Regions from separate parts of the Ruegeria sp. CI5 genome, predicted to be linked through region 3. Evidence: riboswitches for the same ligand, from Rfam matches in the RefSeq annotation. Region 3 holds a riboswitch; each other region holds the start of a gene.

Region 1 (3,200 bases), on a different contig from region 3:
AAAGCACCCAGATCGCTGTCCGAAAAGGACAGCACCACCAGATCCGCCGGGCTCTGGCCCAGATCGGTCGGGGTCTCGGTTTCTTCGAGCCCGTGGCTTTCGCGGAAGACGACGTGCATCGGTGCTTACTCGGCGGCCTCGGTGACGCCCGTCAGGATGCCGCGGATCGCGGCCTCGTCGATGTCGTCATGCTCGGCGATGACCACAAGGCGCGAGCGGCGCTCTTCCTCGGGTTTCCACGGGCGGTCATACTGGTGCCGCACCCGCGCGCCGACCGCCTGGACCAGCAGGCGCATCGGCTTGCCCTGAACGGCGGCATAGCCCTTGACCCGCAGGATGTTCAGCTCGTTCGCCAGACGCTCGATATTGGCGACCAGCTGCGCCGGGTCGGTCTGTTCTGGCAACTCGACCACAATGCTTTCGAAATCGTCATGTTCGTGGTCGTCATGGCCATCGTGATGCGAGGGGCGGGCGTCCATGTCGTCCTCGGCTGCGGCCTCCAGCCCCAGCACCACGCGCACGTCCACCGCACCCTCGGCCACTTCGACCACGGGCAGGGGGCGGGGCGCCTCGGCGGCGATGATCTCGCGCGCCTTGGCCACGCCTTCGGGGCCGGCCAGGTCAGGCTTGGTCAGCAGGATGATGTCGGCGCACGAGATCTGATCCTCGAACACCTCGGACAGGGGCGTTTCGTGGTCGATCGAGTCATCGGCCATGCGCTGGGCACCCACCGCCGCGACATTCGGGGCGAAGCGGCCTGCGGCCACGGCCTCGGCATCGGCCAGAGCGATCACGCCGTCCACGGTGATCTTGGAACGGATGTCGGGCCAGTCGAACGCCTTGAGCAGCGGTTTCGGCAGGGCCAGACCGCTGGTTTCGATCAGGATGTGATCGGGGCGCGGGTCGAGCGCCATCAGCGCCTCGATCGTGGGGATGAAGTCATCGGCCACGGTGCAGCAGATGCAGCCATTGGCCAGTTCCATGATGTTTTCCGCCGGGCAGTCGGGGATGGCGCAGCTTTTCAGGATTTCGCCATCGACGCCTACATCGCCGAATTCGTTGACCACCACGGCCAGCCGCTTGCCCTGCGGGTTTTGCATCAGATGGCGGATCAGCGTGGTCTTGCCCGAGCCGAGAAAGCCGGTGATGACGGTGACGGGAAGTTTTTCGAGGGTGCTCATGCTCAGGCTCCAATCGGGGGAATGCGGGCGGCGCAGTTCTTGCGGAAATGTTCAGGGCGGTCGCGCCATTTCACAAGGCCATCATCGGCGGCCAAATATTTGGTGGCGCCTTCGACGATGATCTCGACATGGTCGGATTCGTTCAGGTTTTCATAGACGAAGGTCCAGCGCGACGGCCCGCCGCGCAGAACGATAGAGCAGCCCTGATCGCAGTTCGACAGGCATTCGACCGGCTTCAGGGTGATGCCCGCGGGCAGGTCGGCGGCTGCCAGTGCCTTGTGCAGCAGCGTGCCGGGGCGCTGGGCGTCATCCTCGATGGGTAGCCCGCGTCGGCAGGTGGTGCAGACCAGCAGTTCAACTGGTGTGGTCTCGGTCACGTCTCTCATCCCCCCTCACTCGGTTGTCGGGGGACGGGGTATGCGCGGGCCACGTTGCGGACATGGGCCCGACACCGGAACACCCCGTCCGGTTTGTCTTCGGGCGTTGGCAGGTCTCCCGGCTTGCGGATGTCAGAGCGGCGCTCTGTCGGATGTCCCGCCTTCCCGGCCAGCAGCCAGTGGCATTTGGGCACCCTCTCCGGTCACGGTCGCGGGGGCGGCTGCGTTTGACGGAAAACCGCTGACGCATTCCCTTTTCATCTGCTTGCACAGACACCAACGCAAGCGACATGCGGCACGGGCAGGGGGGTTGTCAAGCGCGCGGGGCCAAGTGCCTCGCGTCGGATCGAAAAAGCGACTTGCCGGGATCAATCCGCGGCATCGCCGGCCAGCCGGTCGCGCAGCCAGGCCAGGAACAACTGGGCAGGGATGGACGGAGGCGCCGCGCTGACGCTGCGGATCAGATAATGCGACTGGGCAAAGGGAATCGCCGGCCCCGCAACCCGGATCGGCGCGCCCTGGGCGATGGCGTTGCGCGCGAACCGCTCCAGAACGGTGGCATAGCCAGCGCCGGCCATCACCAGTTGCAGCGCCGTGACGGTCGTATCCGCCGAATTACGCGCGGGGCGGTCGGGCAGGTCGGTGCCCGTGGCCTCGAAGTACCGCGACCAGTTGTCCTCATACCCCAGAATGTGAATCAACGGGCCGTTTTGCAGGTCTGGCGCCGGGTCCTGCGCCCGGCAGACGGGCACCAGCCGTTCCGAGCACAGCTGTTCGGCCGCAACTCCGGGCCAGTCGCCATAGCCCAGCCGGATTTCCACGTCCACATCCGCAGGCGCGGCCGAGTCGTTCCAGATATGTGACACCAGCCGCACCGGGATCTCGGGGTGCTGGGCGCTGAACGCGGGCAGCTCGGCCGCGATCCAGTAGGTCATCGTCGATATCGCCGCCCGGATGGTCAGCGCCTGCCGCGAGGCGGGGCCGAACAAGCTGTTGGTGGACAGCGCAATATCCGACAGCGCCCGGCGCACGGTCAGCGCATAGGACTGGCCCAGCTCGGTCAGCGACAGGTGTCGGGCGTTGCGGGCAAAAAGCGGCTGCCCGAGGTCCGCCTCGAGCGAGCGGATATGCAGCGACACCGCCGTCTGGGTCAGGCCCAGTTCCTGCGCGGCGGTGGTGAAACTCAGATGGCGGGCGGCGGCTTCGAAGCTGCGAAGCCAGGCCGGATTGGGCAGGCGGTCCATTCAGCACCAAAATATTTTGCATTTAGATTGACTTATTATTCGTTTCTTTTGTCGATGGGCAACGGAAATACTCGTGCCAACGAAATTGCGCCTGCGGGAGGGCAGAACATGAAGGTCGGTTTCATCGGTTTGGGCAATGTGGGGGGCAAGCTGTCGGGGTCGCTGCTGCGCAACGGTATCGACCTGACGGTACACGACTTGAACCCCGATCTTGTGGCGGAGTTCGCCGCCAAGGGAGCAAAAGCCGGTGAAAGCCCGGCCCAGATGATGCGCGATTGCGATGCGGTCATCACCTGCCTGCCGTCACCCGCTGCCTCGGACGCGGTGATGCAGCAGATGCTGCCCGAGGTCACCCGCGGCAAGATCTGGATGGAGATGTCCACCACTGACGAGGCCGA
Region 2 (3,200 bases), on a different contig from region 3:
TCATCGGGCGATACGGTGGGATCTTCGGCTGCGTCGGGGGTGATCTTTACCACCGAGACCCAATGCGTGATTTCGGCCAGATCGCGCAACACCGCCAGCGGGTCGGCGCCCTCGGCATATTGCGCGCCCAGTTCGGTCAGGGCCCCGGCCGCATCGCCGCGCAGGATCATGTCCATCAGGTCCAGCACGCGGCCCCGGTCGGCCAGTCCCAGCATCGCGCGCACCTGGTCGGCGGTGGTTTCGCCGGCACCATGGCTGATTGCCTGATCCAGCAGCGAGGTCGCATCCCGGGCCGAGCCTTCGGCGGCGCGGGTGATCAGTGCCAGCGCGTCATCCGAGATTTCCGCGCCCTCGGCGGTGGCGATCTTGCGCAGCAGGCCGATCATCACTTCGGGCTCGATCCGGCGCAGGTCGAACCGTTGGCAGCGCGACAGCACGGTGACCGGAACCTTGCGGATCTCGGTCGTGGCGAAGATGAATTTCACATGCTCGGGCGGTTCCTCCAGCGTTTTCAACAGCGCGTTGAAGGCGCTGGTCGACAGCATGTGGACTTCGTCGATGATGTAGATCTTGTACCGCGCGCTGGCGGCGCGATAGCGCACGCTGTCGATGATCTCTCGGATGTCGTTCACGCCGGTGCGGCTGGCGGCGTCCATTTCCAGCACGTCCACATGGCGACCTTCCATGATGGCCACGCAATGCTCGCACTGGCCGCAGGGTTCGGTCGTTGGGCCGCCATTGCCGTCGGGTCCGATGCAGTTCATGCCCTTGGCGATGATCCGGGCCGTGGTCGTCTTGCCGGTGCCGCGGATGCCGGTCATGATGAAGGCCTGCGCGATCCGGTCCGCCTCGAACGCGTTTTTCAGCGTGCGCACCATGGCATCCTGACCGACCAGGTCGGCAAAGGTTTCCGGGCGGTATTTTCGGGCGAGAACCTGATAGGCGGGGCTGGACTGTGTGGTCATGTCTGCTCTGACGGATTCGTACTGACGATGCAGGGTAGAGTTCCAGGTGCCCCGCGTCCACAGCACCGGTGCAGGTTTTTCGCTTTGGCGAGCGCGCGGTGTGAGGCATACTGCGCGGATCAAGTTCAATCAGCCAGTTTCGGGGGGAACGTCTGATGACAAATCTTGTGGTTCATGCATTGCAGGTGGGCGGCGGTACGCTGGCCCTGACCTCGGTTCCCGGCGGTGGCGGCGACTATGAGGGAGACCTGGACCTGATTTCAGCCTGGGCGCCGGGGCTGGTGATTTCGATGACAACCCTTGCCGAACTGGTTTCTGTGGGTGCGGGCGAATTGGGCTGTGACATTCATCGGCGCGCCTGTCGGTGGGCGCATCTTCCGGTCGCCGACTTCTCGGCGCCGTCGACCGAGATATCCGGCCGATGGCCCGAAGTCAGCGCCGCCGCCCGCCATGCGCTGTCGGGCGGCGGGCGGGTACTGGTCCACTGCCGGGGCGGTTGTGGGCGGTCTGGCATGGTTGTTCTGCGCTTGATGATCGAGAGCGGCGAGCAGCCGGAACAGGCCCTGAAACGCCTGCGGGCCGTACGCCCCTGCGCGGTTGAGACTGATGCTCAGATGGACTGGGCCGTCGCCCCAGCGCGCGAGGCACTGGCGACCTGACATTCAGGCGGTTGCGCGGAACTCGCGCTCGGCCCTGACCACGGGCATGATCGCCGTGGCCTGCAGCATCGCACAGGGTCGATCACTGATGACCTGCGCAGGCAGGGCGTCGCTCTGGTCGTCAAACAGCATGTCGGCGTAGGTATCAAGGCAGCCGGACGGTGTGTCGGCGGCCGCTCCGCAATACACGCGGATCCGTTCGGGACGTGCATCGAACCGCGCCGTGCAGCCATGTTCGCAATGGGCCAGTTCGCTGCTGCCTTCCACTTGGAAGTCGGGGGATGTTGCCGCCTGCGCCGTCGCCATTGCCTGCGCGATGGCCCGTGCCATGCGCGCCAGTGCCGGGCAGCTCTTTCCGGTGCGCTGGCAGATTGTTGCCGCGAATTCATGGGTATCGGTCTTCCAAATCATGTTGCGCCCTCCGCGCGCTGGGCGGGGTGGATTTGGACAGACGCCGGTTTCAAGGCCAGACCCTGCCCGGACACCCCGTCCGAGTTTCGGTTTCACGTTTGATGGCAGGTCTCCTGACTTGCGGGTCTTTGCTTTGCCGACCTTCCCAACCTTGCGGTCAGTGGTTTTTCGGCATCGCTCTCCGCCTACAGTTGCGGGGGCAGTCGCGGCCTTGGTCCGCTCCGGAGTTCCGGGTTGGACCGCACCGTGTTCCCTTTTCATCCCGGACCGAAACGGCACGGGAACCATCCCCTCATCGCTAGCGGTGTACCCGGGATCGAGTCAAGACGGTTTCAGCCCGGTTGCCGGAGTGAGTCCCAAGGGAACAGATCAGGCAGTCTGCGCAGCACATTCGAATCCCTGCGGGCACGGGCCAATTGCCAGCCGCCCTGCATTACGATGAACAGGGTGTCCGCAGCATTTTCAGGGTCGGAAACTCCGAACCGCGCGGCGTGATTTCGAACTTCGATGATCCAGCTTTCATACAGACGGTCGGCATGTTCCCGAAACGCGCGGTTGTCGGGGCTTTCGAAAAGGGTGGCGGCGATCGGGCAGGTCTCCCATTGGACCGAGGTGTCGAACAGCTTCGCGATTTTGTGGCACAGAGTGGTGACCCCGTCGCGAAAATCCGCGGCGTCGTTGAATGCCGCAGCGATCATGCTCAACATCCCGTCCGAGGCCCAACTGGCCGCCGCCAGGGCCAGATCCGGCTTGCCCTTTGGAAAATGGTGATAAAGCGAACCCTTGGGGGCTTGCGCTTCGGCCAGCAATTCCGCCAGACCGACACCGTTATAGCCCGAGCGCTGGAACAGTCGGGCGGCAGTCACGATCAGGCGATCTTTGGTGTTTGGTGGACGTTGGGTCATGCAGGCCAAATATTGACAGGCCTAGACCAATTGGTCCAGACACAAAGTATTAGACCGATCGGTCCAGAGTGTTTGGAGGCAAAGATGTTGGATTCGCAGCACGCGGTTGACGTGGAAGACTTTAAGTTTCCGTCGGGCCAGACCCAGCTGGCGGCGCGGCTTTACACTCCGGCGGTCGAGCCGCAAACCGTTGTTGTGCTGAACGGCGCAACAGGAGTGCCACGTGACTACTATCAGCACTTTGCTCGCTGGCTGGCCGC
Region 3 (3,200 bases):
CCACGCCGAGGATGAGCCCGATCACAAGCCCCAAGATCACTTTTCCCATGTTTTCCTCCCATTTTGCGGGAAAGAGTTCCGCCTTCATTCCTGGCGCAAACCACGTACCCATCTGCATATCAAAACCAGTGCCAACAGGTTGAGCACCGGTGCAATCGCCGCGAGCCACGGTTTGGCCGACTCTGAGAAAAGGTCCACCGCAAGGACCCAAGGCAGACCCAGCGGCAAAAGGAATACGCCGGACAATGGGTCTCGTTCCTGTCCAAACCAGCCAAAAGTGCCCGTCACAAACGCAAACAACGCCAACAGGTAAAGGGTCGCGAACGCGATGATGGTTATTCTGCAGACCAAGCCGGACCTCAGCGTATCAAGCCAGTGCTGCGCAGCTGATTTCGGCTACGCATCAAACCGGTCACAACGCGCCTTCGTCGCCGAGGAACTCGATACCAGCTGTCGCGCCATCACTGTAGGCAATACAATTCCACGGAGCCCGATCCTCTCCAACCCCAACGGTAACTTGTGTTCCAGCCTCGCTGAACGCGGATGAGAGCACGACCACTTGCGAATTGTTTGTTGTTTTGGCCACGTCTCGCAGACACGCCTGTTGGGCGGGGGTCAGTTCGGCAGGTGCGCTTGACGTGCTGGTGTCGTCACACGCCGCTAGCAGTACGAAACACGTCGCGCCTGAAATCATCATAACTTTGTTAATCATTTTCTTCTCCTCTTGGGTTCGCTGATGCTTGTGGAATAGGTGGTCCTTTTTGCGTGCTCACGTCTAAGCGGTCCCCGATTTTGCGGCCAATGACATGGCTGGCAGACAGATATCCTGCCGATCCCCGGGACCGTGAACAAAGCGTGCTGACGTGATGAAATCACGGGCAAAAGCCGGTGCGAACTTTCGCGGAAGGGTTCGTAAATTTAATCCCGGCACTGCGTCCTCCCAACGCTGATCTTCGTAAAATGCCTTCCGACCGCCAGCACTCACTCCAGCAGTCGGAAGGGCCCGACGAAACGGGCGACAGCGACAACAACGGAGGTAAAGCTAAAGTTGTGTCGAATTCGTATGTTTGAATCAATCACAGGATAAATCAATGATTTTTCCGCGCGTAAATTTTGTACGCTTGCCAACGATAGGCTTCTGCATTCAAAGGGAAAAGGCGAGGCCGCTCACGGAGGCTTGGCAGTCGGCCCGCTTGCGCCGCCGTGTTTCGGGACCTTCCGAGCTATCTTAATCCAGTTGGTCAAAACGACGTGATTCGCGGCCCGGTCTGTCGCTCAGGTGGTGCCGAAGGGTCGCCTGGATACCTCCATTACGCACCCGCCCAGAACGTCGTTGACAGTGCAACCCGACTCATGGATGAGATTTGCGCTGATGGTTCCCGATCGTTTCGGCGGTCGGGTAAAAGGGAATACGGTGCGGCGCCGTTCTGACGCCAACTCCGTGACTGCCCCCGCAACTGTAGGCGGTGTGCGACCCCCGGATGCCACTGGGCCGATAGGTCTGGGAAGGCGGGGCAAGCCATACACCGCGAGTCAGGAGACCTGCCATCATCAAACGCAACTCAACCCGGGCGGGGTGTCCCGGAAGGAGGCCAAGATGGCATTTTCGGCTTACGCCGCTGACATGACTGGTTCCCTTTCCGCCCCGCGATTTCGCGGAGGGCGAAATGAACCGACAATCAACACATCACATCACGGTTTGCCTATCTTGCCGACCCAAGAGCGCAGCCGTACGCCCCGGGCCTGACCTGATCGGACGATTGCGCGCCGCGCTGGCCGAAGACGACGGTTTGGCAGGTTTTGACGTTTCCGGTGCGGCCTGCATGGCCGGGTGCACCCGACCTTGTACCGTCGCCTATCACGCGCCGGGCAAGGCATCTTACCTGTTTGGCGGCCTGACGTCTGAAGAGACCGGGGCATTGGTGGAATTCGCCCGGCTGTACCAGCAGTTGCGCGATGGATGGTGCAGCTCGGTCGACCGCCCGGCCGGGCTTCGCCACGCGACGCTGGCCCGCATTCCAGCCGCGATGGCTGCGTCTTCGGAAAATGCGGATTGCGCCTCATGAGCGCGCCTTTGCTGTCGGTGGATACCGTCACCTGGGCGCCGCGAAAACGAGCGCCGTTGGTGCTGCACGAGACCAGTTTTGCGCTGATGCGCGGGCAGGTCATGGGGGTTGTGGGGCCGAACGGTGCCGGCAAGACAACCCTTCTGCGGATGATCTACGGCTATCACCGTCCGTCCTCGGGCGACATTCTGGTGGACGGCGTGTCCGTCAAAAGAATGGCCCCCCGGGCGCTGGCGCGTCAGGTTGCCGCCGTGCTGCAGGAGCAGCCCTCGGATTTCGCGCTGACCGTGCGCGACGTCGTGGCGTTGGGACGTGTGCCGCACCGGTTAGGCCTGTCCACGCCCGGCAGTCGTGACCACCAGATCATCGAGTCCGCGCTTCACCGAATGGATCTGCACGGGTTTGCCGACCGTGGGCTGGCCACTCTGTCCGGCGGCGAGCGTCAGCGTGTGATGGTCGCCCGCGCCCTTGCCCAAGAGCCCCGGATTCTTGTGCTGGACGAGCCTACCAACCACCTGGACATCCGCAACCAGCTAGAGGTGTTGCGGCTGATCCGGGACCTCGACCTGACGATCGTCACCTCGCTGCACGATCTGAACCTGGCCGCCGATGTCTGCGACCGTGTTCTGATTCTGAAGAACGGTCGACCCTGCGGCTTTGGCCCAACCCAGACAGTGCTGAGTGACAGGCTGGTCTCTGACACGTTCGATGTCACCGCCCGGCAAGAGCAACTCAGCCTCAGTCACAAACCTCACCTGACCTATCAACTCCCCAATCCCCAACCAGAAGGAAGCTTGGAATGAAACCGACCACCCTAGTCCTGGGCTTGGCTTTGGCCGCCAATACCGCGATCGCGGAAACCACCGTGCAAAGTTGCAATCGAACCGTCACCTTTGACGAACCGCCCAAGGCGGCGATCTCGAACGACGTGAACCTGACGGAAATGATGCTGGTGCTGGGCCTGGCCGACCGAATGGTGGGATATACCGGCATTTCCGGCTGGAAGACGTTGGACGAGGACATGCGCGCCGGAGTGCAGCAGCTGCCCGAGCTGTCGGCCAAGTATCCCAGCAAAGAGGTGCTGGTCGGCGCAGATGCCGATTTCTATTTCGCGGGCTGGAACTACGGGATGAA
Region 4 (3,200 bases), on a different contig from region 3:
ATCCCCGCGTTTCAGTCCACCTGAACCGTGACGGACGCGCTGACAGGCACCCCATCCACGGCCAGCGGGCTGTGGCTGTTGGCGTTCAGCGAGACCTCGATGGTGGCTTCGCCCTTGGGCAGGTCTGGGATGTGCATCCAGTTGCCATAAAGCCGCGCCAGCTTGACGCCGTTCACATAGACATGCGCATGGCCTTCGCCGGGCTTGTCCGTCAATGAGGCATTCTCAGGCGAGAAGCGGAAGTTTTTTGGCATCACATGCAGGTTCCAACCCGCCATCGGGTCGGGGGTGACGGCGATCTCCAGCCCCGGCGCGTCCGGTCCGGCGGGCAGGTTGATGGCGGTGCTATGGTCATGGGCCATGGCCTCGACGTGGTGGCCGCCATGTTGAGCGGGGTCGGAATGGTCGTGGCCGTCGAAGGTGACGCCGTTGGCTGCAGCCAGCACGAACCCGGCACCCCCGCCAAAGACCAGACCGATCGCAAAAAGAGCAAGCGAGCGTGTCATCTTGTTTCCTTGAAAAGCAAATGACCCGCCGGTTGGGCGCCGGCGGGTCGTGGGATTTTGGGGATCAGGCCGCGGCTTCGACGCGCTTGCCCTCGCTTTGCCAGAAATACCCGGCAAACGAACCCAGCAGCACCCAGGCCACAAGGCCGACGCCAAAGGCGCGTGCTGCGAACAGGGCCCCGATCTCGGTCGGAACCGGCCCGGTGAACACGTCGGGTTCCGGCGCGCCGATCAGGTGCGGGGCCATCAACAGCACGGCCGCAACCAGATAGCTGACGATGTTGCCACCAAAGGCGACCAGCCACATGGCCACACCAGCAGCCGCGACGGTTGCCCACCACCAGATCTGCCGCGCAAACACATCGGCTGCGGCAACGCCCGGAACCTCGGGGGCCAGGGTGAAGCCCGGCGCCAGGTGAAAGGCGATGAAACCGGCAAGGCCCCACAGCACGCCCGTGCGCCCGTCAACCGGGTGGCCCTGGGCTTCGGCCAGCGACATCAGGGCGACCAGAACCAGCGCATAGCCGGTATAGGTCAGCATGGTGAACACCACGCTCAGCCCGTCGCGGGTCAGGTCCGAGAACATGCCCGGCAGTTCGGGATGGGCCGAGACGGCTTCGGCTCCGAAATGCACCAACTCTCCGGATTCATACAGTTCAGCATGCAGCAACACAGGCTGCACGAATACCAACTGCAGCAGGGCGACGATCAACCCGGCTGCAGCACCAGCGAACAACGCGCTGGTCAGAATGCGACTGAACATTGTTTAGTGGCAGGGGAAGCCGGTTGCGTGGCGCACGTCATGGGCGGCGTCATGCAGCGCCGATGCCTGAACGTGACCGGCCAGGGTGATGATCCCCAGGCCCAGGGCTGCCGCGAACACTGCCGAAAGAATGCCAGCGCGTGCCGTTGATGCGGTTTGCGTTTGTGTCGTCATTTTCTGTCCTCCTGTGCCGCCGCACCCGACGGCCGGTGTTTCATTGTTCGCCTGGCAGGTCTCCTGGCTTGCGGGTCAGCGCCTCTGTTCGCCTTCCCCCCGAACGGATCGGGAGTGGCTGGTTGAACAGGGCTCACCGCTTACAGTCGCGGGGGCGGCTTTGGATTTGACCTGCGCGCAGGCCGCACCAAATTCCCTCTTAGCATCCGGATGTCTCCGGCAGGACCAGACCCGTCCATTTAGACGTGAATGCCGCTGTGGCGCAATCGCCATTTGCGACCTTTCGCATCAATTCCCGCGCTTTTTCAGAATGTAGATGTCCATGATCCACCCGTGCCGGGCGCGGGCCTCGGCGCGGGTGCGGAGAATCTCGTCGGCCACATCCGCCAGCGGACCTTTGATCAGGATCTGCTCGGGCATACCCACGTACGCCCCCCACCAGATGTCAAAATCGGCCATGTCCAAAGTCTGGAACGAACATTCGCCATCGAGCATCACCGCAACCGTATCCGCAGCGCTGGGCCAGCCCTCGTCGCGGATGCGTCGGCCTGTAGTGACCAGATAGGGCGCGCCGATCTCGTTGATCGGCATGGCATGGGCCGCCGTCAGCGCCTGCAGCGCCGTGATGCCGGGGATCACCGTCGTGTTCGGCTGCGGGTCCAGCCGCGCCGCGATTCGCAGCGAGCTGTCATAGAGCGACGGGTCGCCCCAGATCAGCAGGGCGACGGTGCGCGCCTCGGGGTGACGGGCCATCGCCTCATGCCAGCGCAGGGCGATTGAGTCGTGCCATTCATCCACGCCGCGCAGGTAGCCATCCTGCGACCGGCGCTCGGGGATGTCGAAATAGGCGATTTGGGGCGGTGTGTCGGTGACCTTGCGGATGATTTCCTCGCGCACCCCGGCCAGATCGGCCTTGTTGGCGCCCTTGCGCGGGATCAGGATCAGATCGGCCGTGCGGATCGCCTGCGCGCCCTGAAAGGTCACGTGGTCCGGGTTGCCGGTGCCGATCCCGATCAAGACCAGATCAATCATCGTCGCTCTCCGCCAGCGGACCATATAGGATCAGCGCCGGCGCGGTACCGATCTCGGAGCCCAGGCGCTCGGCCAAGGCACCGACGGTGGACCGGTGCAGCGATTGCTCTGGCGTCGAGACCGACTCGGCCATCAGCGCGGGGGTATCCAGAGGCAGCCCATGCGCGTGCAGCGCGCCGGCTAGCAGTGGAAAGGTGCGCTTGCCCATGAACACCACCGTCGTCGCACCCGGGTCGGCCAGCGCGGGCAGGTTCAAGTCCTCGGGAAGCTTCCCGCTGACATCGTGGCCGGTGACGAACTGCACGCGCCGCGCGGTCAGCCGCCGGGTCAGCGGGATGCCCGCCGCCGCGGCGGCGGCAATGGCCGAGGGGATGCCCGGTATGATCTCGTACGCGATGCCGGCAGCGCGCAGGGCCACCAGTTCCTCCTCGAGCCGCCCGAACAGGCCGCCATCGCCCGACTTCAGCCGCACGATCCGTTGGCCGGTCTGGGCGTATTCCACCAGCAGGCGGCTGACATGGTCCTGCTTGGGCGAGGGCCGCCCGGCGCGCTTGCCCACGCCCACAAGGTCGGCGTCCTTGCGCGCATGGCTCAGGATCGGCCCGCTGCTGAGATCGTCGAACAGAACCGCGTCGGCCTTCTGCAGCCGGTCCACGGCCTTGAGTGTCAACAACTCCGGGTCGCCGGGGCCGGACCCGATGAAGGAAACGAAACCGCTCATGCGC

Evidence for each region. A riboswitch is a leader RNA that binds a small molecule or an ion and turns the genes downstream of it on or off. The one in region 3 is predicted to bind cobalamin.
Region 1: another riboswitch for cobalamin. It lies ahead of ACR0BA_RS00480 (DUF1636 family protein); the one in region 3 lies ahead of ACR0BA_RS13995 (DUF1636 family protein).
Region 2: another riboswitch for cobalamin. It lies ahead of ACR0BA_RS10925 (hypothetical protein); the one in region 3 lies ahead of ACR0BA_RS13995 (DUF1636 family protein).
Region 4: another riboswitch for cobalamin. It lies ahead of ACR0BA_RS00410 (CbtB domain-containing protein); the one in region 3 lies ahead of ACR0BA_RS13995 (DUF1636 family protein).

The regions. Positions count from the first base shown of each region.
Region 1 is NZ_JBQFQN010000001.1:102,782-105,981, forward strand. It holds gene cobN (cobaltochelatase subunit CobN) at 1-119, opposite strand, end outside; gene cobW (cobalamin biosynthesis protein CobW) at 126-1,181, opposite strand; gene ACR0BA_RS00480 (DUF1636 family protein) at 1,184-1,567, opposite strand; cobalamin riboswitch at 1,650-1,854, opposite strand; gene ACR0BA_RS00485 (LysR family transcriptional regulator) at 1,927-2,802, opposite strand; gene ACR0BA_RS00490 (NAD(P)-dependent oxidoreductase) at 2,911-3,200, shown strand, end outside.
Region 2 is NZ_JBQFQN010000003.1:50,319-53,518, reverse strand. It holds gene ACR0BA_RS10935 (DNA polymerase III subunit gamma/tau) at 1-965, opposite strand, end outside; gene ACR0BA_RS10930 (protein-tyrosine phosphatase family protein) at 1,121-1,624, shown strand; gene ACR0BA_RS10925 (hypothetical protein) at 1,628-2,035, opposite strand; cobalamin riboswitch at 2,122-2,337, opposite strand; gene ACR0BA_RS10920 (TetR/AcrR family transcriptional regulator) at 2,368-2,901, opposite strand; gene ACR0BA_RS10915 (alpha/beta hydrolase family protein) at 3,025-3,200, shown strand, end outside.
Region 3 is NZ_JBQFQN010000004.1:248,429-251,628, reverse strand. It holds gene ACR0BA_RS14005 (hypothetical protein) at 1-49, opposite strand, end outside; gene ACR0BA_RS14000 (hypothetical protein) at 413-712, opposite strand; cobalamin riboswitch at 1,357-1,564, shown strand; gene ACR0BA_RS13995 (DUF1636 family protein) at 1,668-2,066, shown strand; gene ACR0BA_RS13990 (ABC transporter ATP-binding protein) at 2,063-2,869, shown strand; gene ACR0BA_RS13985 (ABC transporter substrate-binding protein) at 2,866-3,200, shown strand, end outside.
Region 4 is NZ_JBQFQN010000001.1:88,803-92,002, forward strand. It holds gene ACR0BA_RS00395 (DUF1636 family protein) at 1-24, shown strand, start outside; gene ACR0BA_RS00400 (hypothetical protein) at 12-506, opposite strand; gene ACR0BA_RS00405 (CbtA family protein) at 571-1,269, opposite strand; gene ACR0BA_RS00410 (CbtB domain-containing protein) at 1,273-1,443, opposite strand; cobalamin riboswitch at 1,480-1,688, opposite strand; gene cobF (precorrin-6A synthase (deacetylating)) at 1,732-2,475, opposite strand; gene cobA (uroporphyrinogen-III C-methyltransferase) at 2,468-3,196, opposite strand; gene ACR0BA_RS00425 (cobyrinic acid a,c-diamide synthase CobB) at 3,193-3,200, opposite strand, start outside.